One region of the Photobacterium atrarenae genome, then DNA from elsewhere that is predicted to be linked to it. Evidence: predicted binding sites of a transcription regulator. Region 1 holds the regulator's gene; the other holds the start of a gene.
The links. The regulator CRP, encoded in region 1, controls carbon source genes, mostly activating them, when cyclic AMP is high. The targets are predictions, from matches to a motif close to TGTGANNNNNNTCACA.

Region 1 (5,672 bases):
GGCGATTGTATCCTCAGTAATACCTCGTTCGAGAATTTCCGTGCCGTGGTTGGCAAGGTGGCATTGCAAAGCGAGAAGCAAGTGGCAGTGATGAGCGCTGAAATGGCAGAAGCACTGCAAGTACAAGCGGGCGATCAGGTTCGCCTGATTGAGCAATAACAGACGGGAGAACATCATGACACAATGGATTGCGGGTAAATGGCAACCTGGCCAAGGCGAAGCGATGCAGTCGCTTAACCCATTTAGCGGTGAGGTGATCTGGCAGGGCCAGAGCGCGACGGCTGAGCAGGTGGAGCAAGCCGTTGCCAGTGCCCGTCAGGCACTACTGAGCTGGCGCAAGACCGATCTGAGCGAGCGCCGGGCAATTGTTGAACGGTTTGCTGAGTTGGTGAAAGAGAACAGCGAGCACATTGCCCGGACGATTGCCGAAGAAACCGGTAAGCCGTTGTGGGAAACCCGCACCGAAGCCGGCGCTATGGTGGGCAAGATTGCCATTTCCCTGCGCGCCTATGAAGAGCGCACAGGCTATAAGCAGAAAGAAGTTGCCGGCGGTACCCAAGCCGTGCTACGCCACCGTCCGCTGGGCGTAATGGCCGTCTTCGGCCCGTACAACTTCCCGGGCCACCTGCCCAACGGCCATATTGTTCCGGCTTTGCTGGCGGGCAACACCGTGGTCTTCAAGCCGTCGGATCTGACGCCGAAAGTGGCGGAAGAAACCATGAAGCTGTGGCAACAGGCCGGCCTGCCGGATGGCGTGATCAACCTGGTCCAGGGCGCGCGTGCGACCGGTGAAGCCCTGGCGGGCTCACATGGCATTGACGGCCTGCTGTTTACCGGCAGTGCCAATACCGGCCATATCCTGCACCGTCAGTTTGCCGGTCAGCCGGGTAAAATGCTGGCGCTGGAAATGGGCGGCAACAACCCGATGGTGATCTCCAAAGATTATGGCGAGCTCGATGCCACTGTCTACACTATTATTCAGTCGGCCTTTATCAGTGCCGGTCAGCGTTGCACCTGTGCCCGTCGTCTGTACCTGCCGAAAGGCCCTGAAGGTGATGCTGTCTTGGCGCGTCTGGTTGAAGCGGCGTCTCAGCTCAACGTTGATGGCCCGTTTGCCGAACCGCAGCCGTTTATGGGCCCGCAGATCTCGGTTGCAGCTGCGGACAACATTATCCGTGCCCAGGCCAACCTGGTTGAGCTGGGTGGTGAGATGCTGCTGGAAGCCAAGCGTGGTCAGGGGGCGGTGGTGACACCGGGGATCATCGAAGTCAGCAAGATTGCTGAGCTGCCGGATGAAGAATACTTCGGTCCGCTGCTGCAGGTTGCACGCTATGACGATCTGGCGCAAGCGGTTGAGCTGGCCAATGACACGCGCTATGGCCTGTCAGCTGGTCTGGTCAGCACCCAGGACGATGAATGGCAGTACTTTATCGACCATATTCGTGCCGGGATTGTGAATCGCAACCGTCAGCTGACCGGGGCCAGCGGTGATGCGCCGTTCGGTGGTCCGGGCGCTTCCGGTAACCTGCGTCCGAGCGCGTACTATGCCGCCGATTACTGTGCGTACCCGATGGCCTCAATGGAAGGCGAGCACACCGAACTGCCGGCACAATTGTCGCCGGGGATCACTATGTAAGTCGCGCCGGCCGCGACACCGCGATTAGGTAAGGGGAACAAGTATCATGGAAAGGGTCGAGCAATTGTTTAACGCGCTGTGGCAGGATTATACCCAGCGCTTGTGTCCATCAGCCGCGCAGGTCCATGACCTGCTCGAGGAAGATGAACCCCTGCTCAACGATCATATCGCGCTGCGGACATTCAACCTGCCGCAGGTCGGTCTGGATCGTCTGGCGGCACCATTTATCGCCATTGGCTATAAGCCTTGCGGTAAGTACCACTTCGAAGCGAAAAAGCTGTATGCCGAGCACTTCGAGCACCCGAATCCGGCGGCGCCGAAGGTGTTTATCAGTGAGTTGCTGGTGGGTCAGTTCTCATCCTTGCTGCAGCAGACGGTACGTGATCTGGTGAACCAGGTGCCGGATGCGGCGCTGAAGGATCCGGCATTCCTCTACGGTGGCCGGTTGTGGGATCTCGATTATGCCACCTATGAGCTGTTGTCGGCGGAAAGTGAGTACGCCGGCTGGGTTGCGGCCCATGGCTTTGGTGCTAACCACTTTACCGTCAGCGTCAACCAGTTGGAGCAGTTTACTGAGGTACGCGAGGTGAATCACTTGCTGCGTCATAATGGTTTTGCGATCAATGAAGCGGGCGGTGAAGTGAAAGGCAGCCCGGCAGTGCTGCTGGAGCAGTCATCGACCATGGCCGATCGGGTACCGGTGAGCTTCCTGGATGGGATCCGTGAGATCCCGGGCGGCTTCTATGAGTTCGCCAAGCGCTATCCGACCGAAGATGGCGAGCTGTATCGCGGTTTTGTCGAAGCATCAGCCGATAAGATCTTCGAAAGTACAAATCAGTGATGGCGTGATCATCAGATATCCGGCGAAGCGCGAACCGTTTCGCTGAGCACTCAGCAGCCAGGGTAAGGTAACTACCCTGGCTGTTTTTTTCTAAGTGAGTAAAGTTGGTAATGGCTCGTGCTGGTTGTCGAGTGGTGGCACCCAGTCGCTTTCCTGATCCTGGTGGCGGCTTTCGGGATCTAGCGGCGGTTGTTGTTCCAGGTAATGGCGCGGGTCGCTAAAGCCGGTCATCTCGATGGTGGCGGGCAGTGCCTGCAAAACGGCTGGTGGTGTTGTGCTGGTGTTGGGGGCAAAACGCTCGATATCCATATCGTGACTTTCCGCTGCTTGTTGATGTGGTTGGTATCGTTCGCCAGTTGCTGCGTTGCTATCGGGCCGCAATGGCGGAGGATACTGATCCCATTGATATGCTCAATTTAGCAGCAAATATGCAGAGTGCAAGGGCGGAGAGGCGCCGGAAGTTAGGTCCAAATCACGGCGATGAAAAAAGCCGCACGGGGTGCGGCTTTTGAACGATTGAGCGGTCGGCGTTTAGCGAGTGCCGTAAACGACAATGGTTTTGCCGTGGGCTGAAATCAGGTTTTGTTCTTCCAGCATCTTCAGGATACGGCCGACGGTTTCACGTGAACAACCGACGATTTGACCAATTTCCTGACGCGTGATCTTAATCTGCATACCGTCCGGGTGGGTCATGGCATCTGGTTGCTTGGCCAGGTTCAGCAGGGTTTGGGCAATCCGACCGGTCACATCCAGGAAGGCCAGGTCACCGACTTTCTGGCTGGTGACTTGCAGGCGGCTCGCCATTTGCGCAGAAAGACGCATCAGGATATCCGGGTTGACCTGGATCAGCTGACGGAATTTCTTAAAGGAGATTTCAGCCACTTCACATGGGGTCTTGGCACGAACCCAGGCGGTACGCTCCTGGCCTTCTTCGAACAGGCCCAGCTCGCCAATGAAGTCGCCCTGGTTGAGGTAAGACAGGATCATCTCCTTGCCTTCTTCATCCTTGATCAATACGGCAACAGAACCCTTGACGATGTAGTAGAGTGTTTCTGCTTTCTCGCCGGCATGGATCAAAGTGCTCTTTGACGGGTATTTGTGGATGTGGCAATGGGAAAGAAACCACTCTAGCGTTGGATCTGTTTGAGGTTTACCTGGAACCATATTACTAACTTCCTCTGCGTTTGTTGCCCAGCAATGACATCCCTATAATTCGCGGCTGGGCATCACAATAACATTGTTCGCCGACTAGGATATGCCAGTCAGCCGCTGGGCTGCAAGCTCACGTGAATAATTAGTTGAGAGTTTATCTTTTTTCGCCGGGTTTTTCTTGATATTGATCTATCTGAAATTGGCATTTTGCCGTTGTAACTGTGCACATGATCACACACTTGTGAGATAGTGTCTGAAACCCCTGTCAGCAGTAAGGAGTAAGCAATGCAATCGCGAGTGAAATGGGTCGAAGAGATGACGTTTTTAGGTCAGTCCAACTCCGGCCACAGTGTGGTGATGGATGGCAATGGCGGGGCGACCGCACCGAGCCCGATGGAGCTGGTGCTGATGGCCGCCGGTGGCTGCAGCTCGGTTGATGTGGTGGACGGGCTAAAATCTGCCGGCCAGAAAATTACCGGCTGTGAAGCGCAAATTTCCTCCGAGCGCCGGGAGCAGGCACCGCGGATTTTTACCACGGCTAACCTGCATTTTGTGGTCACCGGTCACGACTTAGATGAAGCCCTGGTTGCCAAGACTGTAGCCGATTCGCTGGAGAAATACTGCTCGGTGTGCCTGATGCTGGGCGAAGGGGTGGAAATGACCCACTCCTGGGAAGTGGTTCCGGCCTAAACGGAGACGTGACGAGAAGGGCTGCCTTCTTGTCACGTCCCGGTGACAGGGCCGTCGTTGGCTTAGCCAATCTTCCCGGTTTCGATCAGCTGTTGGATCAGGGGCCGCATGATCAGCTCCATGGCGAAACTCATCTTGCCGCCCGGCACTACCAGGGTATTGTGGCGCGACATGAACGAGCCTTGGATCATTGCCAGCAGATACGGGAAATCGACATTTTTGATGCCGCGGAAACGGATCACCACAAAGCTCTCGTCCAGGCTGGGGATCGCCTTGGCGGTAAACGGGTTGGACGTGTCGACCGTCGGGACCCGCTGGAAGTTGATGTGGGTGCGGGAGAACTGCGGGGTGATGTAGTTGAGGTAATCATCCATCGAGCGGACCACCGACTCCATCACCGCTTCCCGGGAGTGGCCGCGGTCGCGGGTATCGCGGACAATTTTCTGGATCCATTCCAGGTTAACGATCGGCACCATGCCGATCAGCAAATCCACATGTTGGGCGACGTTGACATCGCCATCCACCACCCCACCGTGCAGCCCTTCATAGAACAACACATTGGTATTTTCCGGCAGATCCTGCCAGGGCGTGAAGGTGCCCGGCATCTGGTTATAGGGCACGGCTTCGTCAAAGGTGTGGAGATAGCGGCGAAATTTCCCGCTGCCGTCGTCGCCGTACTGGCGGAAAAAGTTCTCCAACTGGGCAAAGTCATTGGCCTGGGGACCAAAGTAACTGATGTGCCGGCCTTGTTCTTTTGCCTTGCGGATCTCGACGTCCATTTCCGGACGGGTGAAGCGGTGGAAGCTGTCGCCTTCCAGCCAGGCCGCATTGATGCCCATCATGTTGAACATTTTGCGAAAGGCTTCGGAAGTGGTCGACGTTCCGGCGCCCGAAGACCCCGTAACTGCAATAATTGGATGTTTTGCAGACATGACAAACCCTGTCGTTAACAATAACGGAAAGAGTTATTAACAGGCGAGCAGGGGGCAGGTCAAGCCGGATTGTCAAAATTGCAGGGGATCTGCCGCGATCGCGGAACGTTACGTACCCAGTTGGCGGCGAAGTTTGATATCGACCGTTTCATGCAGCTCGGAGAACACAATCACCGCTTCGCCGCTCTGCAGTTGCTGGCGCACGTGGCTGACCTTCTCGCGCATGCTGAGCTCCTGCTCACCGTAATCGGTGCCCTCACGCAGCACGAAGTGCTCAATCAGGTTGGTCAGGGTGTCCGGGTCGATCTCTTGCCAGGGAATAATCATGGTAAAACTCTACGCGCAATGTCAGATACTACGTCGATTATATTGACAATTTCATCGCTTGTAGAGTTCTCATCCCATGGTTTGAGCGCGACGG
Region 2 (5,672 bases), 1.5 Mb from region 1:
GGTTGCTTCTTTGATGGTATTGTTTGGATGACCGGCGGTAAACACCATGGCATCGATTTTATTTTCACACAGCGCTCGGGACTGCTCTGCGGCATTGAGCTCAGTCAGCTTGGCAAAATTCTTCTTCGACCAGCCCATGGCTTTCATCAGTACTTCCATTGTAGCGCGCTGCCCGGAGCCCGGGTTACCGATATTCACCCGCTTTCCTTTCAGGTCGGCAAACGTCTTGATCCCGGCATCGGCGCGAGCCACCACGGTAAACGGCTCTGCATAGATAGAAAATACAGTCCGCAGGGACTTGAACGGGCCTTGGTCAGTAAACGCACTGGTGCCGAGATAAGCATGGTACTGCCAGTCGGATTGGGCGATCCCCAGTTCTAAATCATTTTCCCGAATGGCGTTGAGGTTATAGATAGAACCGTCTGTGCTTTCGACGGCGCAGCGAATGCCATGTTGTTCGCGTTGAATATTGATCAAGCGGCAAATCGCGCCGCCGGCAGGGTAGTAGACACCGGTGACGCCACCGGTCCCGATAGTGATGAATGTCTCGGCGTGCGCCGGGGATAGCAAGGCGGTGATCAACGCCGCCAACAACCAGGAAAAGAAGCCGGGCAATTTCATATCGTCCTCTGTAAGCAGCACAAGGAAGCCGGGGTTGAATCAAAAGTATATACCGAACTTGATTTCAGCAGCTGGGATTGGTGTGGCGAACGGCTGTTCGGAGCGCGGATACAAAAATCCCCGCAGGGCGGGGATTGAAGGGAAGGCTTGCGTTATGCCGGCTGGCGCTTGATTGTGGCGGCGCGCTTGTTTTCCCATTGGGTGATAAAGGCCACCGACAGAATGATAATCGCTGCGCCTAGCCACAGCCGACCCGGCGGTACCCAGCCAAAGACCACCCAGCCGGCCAGGACGTTGAGTGGCAGTTTGGCGTGGTCAAAGGGCTGAACAAAGGAGGCATCGGCGACTGCATAGGCTTTCGCGATCGCCCATTGGGCCAGGGCCGTCAGCAAGCCTGCGCCCAGCAACAGGAGCCAGGTCAGCCCGCCGCTGGGCAGGGTGAAGTCCGGGACGGCCAGGAACAGGTTAAACGGCGTGATCAGCAGCAGCAGGTAGACCACGATGGTGGTCGGGGAGTCGTGCGATGACATCCGTTTCACCATCAGGGAGTAACAGGCCCAGAAAAAAGCCGCGCCGACCGGCAGTAAAGAAGCCCAGTTAAATGCATCGGACCACGGCTCTAAGATAATCATGGCGCCGCAGAATCCGGTCAGGGTTGCAGCCCAGCGTGCCGGGCCGACGTTTTCTTTCAGGAACAAGCCGGAGCCGACGGTTGCAAACAGCGGTGAGGTCATCAGCAGCGCGATCCCCTGCCAGATCGGCACCGGATAAGCCAGTGCCCACAGCCAGAGCTGGATCCCGATGACCGACAGGAATACGCGCAGGCAATGCATGCCAAAATGCTTGGTCTGTAATGCACGGCGCAACCCGAGGCTATGCAGCCAGGGAAAAATCGCCACCAGGGCAATGAAATACTGGATCAGCGCAACAGTCGTGGACGGCAACTGCAGCATGACACTCAAATACTGCGCCATGCTGTTGACCATTGCAAAGGCAAGCCCTGCGCCGAGCATCCAACTGGCGCCCTGAAGCGGGTTGTGTTGATGTGACATGAAATTATGATGAGTCGATAGTAAATAAATCTATCGGCATCATAACCCCGGTGGCGGGATGTTGAAACTAATTTGTAAAGAAAAACCGCCAGTTGGCGGTTTTTTTGATGTGAATAGTGACTATCCGGCAGCGATTATGCAGCGACGTAGCTCAGCGGAATATCCGGATTCAACGCTTCTAGAGTATTTTGCGTGTCTGCCAGATAACTGATGGCACTGTCCGATTTTTCGACCAGTGCGGCTTCAACAATCTCTACAAACGGGTAACCGGCCATATTCATATTGATCAGTGCGACTTGCAGCGGCGGCAGGCTCGGGTTGAATGCAGCATTTTCTGCATACATACCGGTGAAAATGCGGCCGTCTTTGGCTTTCAACGCAACGCCGCCGAAGCTTCGGGAGTAAGGCGCGTGAGAGCGGTTGGCTGCCTGGCAGGCGTCATTAATCAGGGCTTCGGTTGCCTCGGTTGTCATCCCGTGGTTGACCTGGGTCATGAGCGCTTCAGTAATGTTCAGATCGGCCGGGCCGAACGACTCCGGTAAATATTCTTGTAATGTTTTTGCTTCACGCTCAGGGAGTTGAATAATCAGTTCCTGCGCGGTCGTCAGTTCATTCATGAACTGGCGGCAGTGGCCACAAGGGCTGTAGTTGATCGTGATATCGGTAATGCCGGTTTCACCTTTGACCCAAGCGTGGCTGATCGCAGATTGCTCGGCATGAACCGTTTGGGATAAGCCTGTGCCAAGGAATTCCATGTTGGCGCCGAAGTAGAGACGACCGGATTGACCCCGGACAATTGCTCCGACGAAGAAATTAGAAATAGGAGCAACAGAATAAGCAGCGGCAATAGGGAGGAGTGCGACGCGAAGTTCGCTGTCTGACAATTGGGTTTGTTCAAGCAGTTGTTGGAACGTTGCTGGACTCAAGGTTGCATCAAAGTCTGGTTGTTCCAAAACAGGTTGTAGCGCAGTTGCCAGTTCTGCCGGTAATGTGCTTAAAGCATCCATTACTTTCCTATGCATGAGTTTGTCACTCCGTCTTGTGTATGGAGAAACATTGTAGACCTGGCTTTATGAAATAAGAGTGATCTATGTCACATATAGATTATGCTCGTTTCACTTATTACATAATTGAGAGTGGTGTCACACAGGTTTGAATTTTTATACTCATATTTTTCAATAAGTTAAACATGTATTCGATTGCCTGCACAACGCCACCCTGTTGTCTCATTTATCACCCGTTAATGGAACAGGCTCAGGATCAGCGGGTAAACGAGCGGTGCCAGCAGCGAGGTCATCACGCCGCAAATCACCAGGGCGAGCGAGCCGAACGCGCCTTCCTGATGATTTTCTTCCGCCGCCTTGGCGGTCCCCAGCGCATGGGAAACGGTGCCGATGGTCAGCCCTCGCGCCATGGTGGATTCTATCCGCAGCAGCTTAAACAGCGGATAGCCGAGGATTGCGCCAAACAGCCCCGCGATAATCACCATCACTGCTGCAATCGACGGCATGCCGCCGAGCTGATCAGACACGGCCATGGCGATCGGTATGGTGACGGATTTCGGCAAGATACTGGCAGCCAGTTGTCCGTCCATCCCGAGTGCCAGGGCAATTGATGTGCCGAAAATCATCGATAGGACACTGCCTGCCAGACAAGCCGACAGGATGGTTTTCCATTTCTGCTTAATTTGACCTAATTGTTCATAGAGCGGGAAGGCCAGCGCCACAACCGCAGGTTCAAGCAGGGCATTGAGCCATTTGTTCTGTTCAAAATACGTGGTGTAAGGCACCTGGAACCATATCAGTAAGGGAATGATGACCAGCAGGCAGATTAGAACCGGATTGATCACCGGGTGTTGGATTTTCTTGGAAAGGAATCGTGCACAATAAAAAACGATTAAGGTTGTCGCCAGCCAGATCATTGTTTTTCCTTCTTATCAACAGCAATGCCCAGAATAAGGAAGACAATCAGGCTGCTGCCGAGGGTACTGAGCAGAATAGGAAGCGTATTCTCAGCGATTAAATCAAGGTAATTCACCAGGCCAACCGCAACGGGTACAAACAGCAGCGCCATGTGGCGGATCATCAAGTGGCAGCTTTCTTTGGCCCAGTGGGACGGAATGATGCCAGTCGAGAGGATGAAAAACAGGATGAGCATGCCAATGATGCTGCCGGGGATTGCCAGGTGCGTGAGGTGCTGGATTGCTTTGCCGGCGAATAAGCAAACCAGGATGATTGCAAAGGAACGAAGATAAGCCATGAGCCTTAATACCGGAGTGGGAAGACTCAATTATCATACAAAAATTCTGTGACTCAGGCCACACTTAAAGCGCGTATTGGCAACTTAGTAGTTCGAGAAAAACACAATCGCAACCCCAGCGGCAGCCAGCAAGAAGACAGAGATTTTGTGCATCAAACTGTACTTCACAATATGCTCGGTAGCTGATTCCAGTTTGGGAGCCGGTTTGGCCTCATCAGTCAGCCTGGGCTGTTTATCAAAGGTGTGGATATGGCGGCAGGTTTTGTTCGGCATCGGCACTCGAAATCCGAAATGGGGCAGTACTTCGATTGGAATCGCCACGGTGCCGTTATGCTCCAGTTTTTTCGATAGGGCCAGCAACAAGGTATTGAGGTCAAAATGACCGTGACTTTCATCTTCATACGGATCGAGCTGGATAAAGGTTTTATCAAACAACGACTGAGCGCTGATCACTTCGCCGGCAAAATAACACAAGGTTTCAAGCAAGCGGGATTCATGCAGGGTGAGTTTGGTTTCGGTACTATCTTTCCAAACCAGTAACCGTAAGTCGGGCTCAAAATCTACGTGCTCAAAACGGTAGCAACGTGTTAATGCTTTCGTCGTCATATCAGCCACTTATACTCCAATAGATACAGCTTAGACTTCAGCCGTTCTCATGTAATTCAGGTGGGCGAGTCTATGAGAGCGTGAGAAAGTCAATCGATTGAGACTCAGACGGCCAGGCGGAATGAGCTCGCTGAACAAATACCTACGTATTAAGTTTTGTCTGCAACATCCTGAAGTTCAATCTGCGGAATTGAGATAATGACGGAATAAAAAGCCCCCCGGCTGATATTCCCGGAGGGCTTGGGCTATTTTTGCTTGTATGACCGGGTGTTAGGAAGGATTCAGTGCATCTGAATCCTTGTGTCGGCGTGCCGGAAATCTAGACCAGGCTTTCCGCATATTCATACACAGCCTTGAGAATGGCCATCTTTTTCTCATCAGATTGATGTTCCAGCGCGATTGCTTCCAGATTCTGCATATAGCCCGGCAGGTTGGATTCGAAATAATCCTGGCAGTGGAACTTCCACTGTTGCTGCTCTTTGTAGTCCAGCGACATCGGGAAATTTCTCGCCCGGTAACGGAACAAGAGCGGCTTGATCCGTTTGTCATCCACCTTCAGATCAAGCTTGGTCAGCTCCTCAGGTGAGGTCTCACGGATGATGTTCATCGCAGAGCGATCGGCGGTGGAGAAGAAGCCGTTATACAGGTGGGTGTCGACATTCTCCGACGGTTCAAATTCACGATCGGCACTGAAAATCGCCAGCAGTTTTTCCCGTACTTCCGGGTGCGATTTCAACAGTTGGAGGTGCTTCAGGCACTGCTCACGATCAATGCCGATCCGCTCTGCATCTTCCGCTTTCAGGGTTTTCGCCGGCGCCAGCACAGGACACTTGTTCAGGTGAACCAGCTTGATTGGCACCGGGAGCTCATCCGGTCCAAGATCGCTGTGCTTGGTATAGAGACGCTCGCGTAGGGTATCGGCATCAAGCTCGATCAGCGGGGTCGGATCTTTGGCCAGGTTCACCGTGATCACCGCATTCTTGTTATCTGGGTGCCAGGCCATCGGTACGATCCAGCTGGTATTGCCGCACTCTACCCCGAACATACCCGAGACATGCACCAGCGGGGTCATTTCGGCAATATCAATCAGCTCTTGTAGCTTGCGTTTATGGCGCAGACTGAACAGATAGTTGA

Region 2: a site for CRP is predicted at 2,805-2,820, ahead of cdd (cytidine deaminase). Genes of this name have one in related genera too.

What each region holds. Positions count from the first base shown of each region.
Region 1 is NZ_CP101508.1:243,314-248,985, forward strand. Features, by position in the region: gene astA (arginine N-succinyltransferase) at 1-159, shown strand, start outside; gene astD (succinylglutamate-semialdehyde dehydrogenase) at 176-1,636, shown strand; gene NNL38_RS01170 (DUF1338 domain-containing protein) at 1,683-2,477, shown strand; gene NNL38_RS01175 (hypothetical protein) at 2,568-2,786, opposite strand; gene crp (cAMP-activated global transcriptional regulator CRP) at 3,009-3,641, opposite strand; gene NNL38_RS01185 (OsmC family protein) at 3,915-4,319, shown strand; gene NNL38_RS01190 (phosphoribulokinase) at 4,382-5,251, opposite strand; gene NNL38_RS01195 (YheU family protein) at 5,360-5,578, opposite strand.
Region 2 is NZ_CP101508.1:1,791,596-1,797,267, reverse strand. Features, by position in the region: gene NNL38_RS08565 (TAXI family TRAP transporter solute-binding subunit) at 1-621, opposite strand, end outside; gene NNL38_RS08560 (DMT family transporter) at 774-1,673, opposite strand; gene cdd (cytidine deaminase) at 1,808-2,695, opposite strand; gene NNL38_RS08550 (CidB/LrgB family autolysis modulator) at 2,914-3,594, opposite strand; gene NNL38_RS08545 (CidA/LrgA family protein) at 3,591-3,932, opposite strand; gene NNL38_RS08540 (winged helix-turn-helix domain-containing protein) at 4,017-4,538, opposite strand; gene sbcB (exodeoxyribonuclease I) at 4,858-5,672, opposite strand, start outside.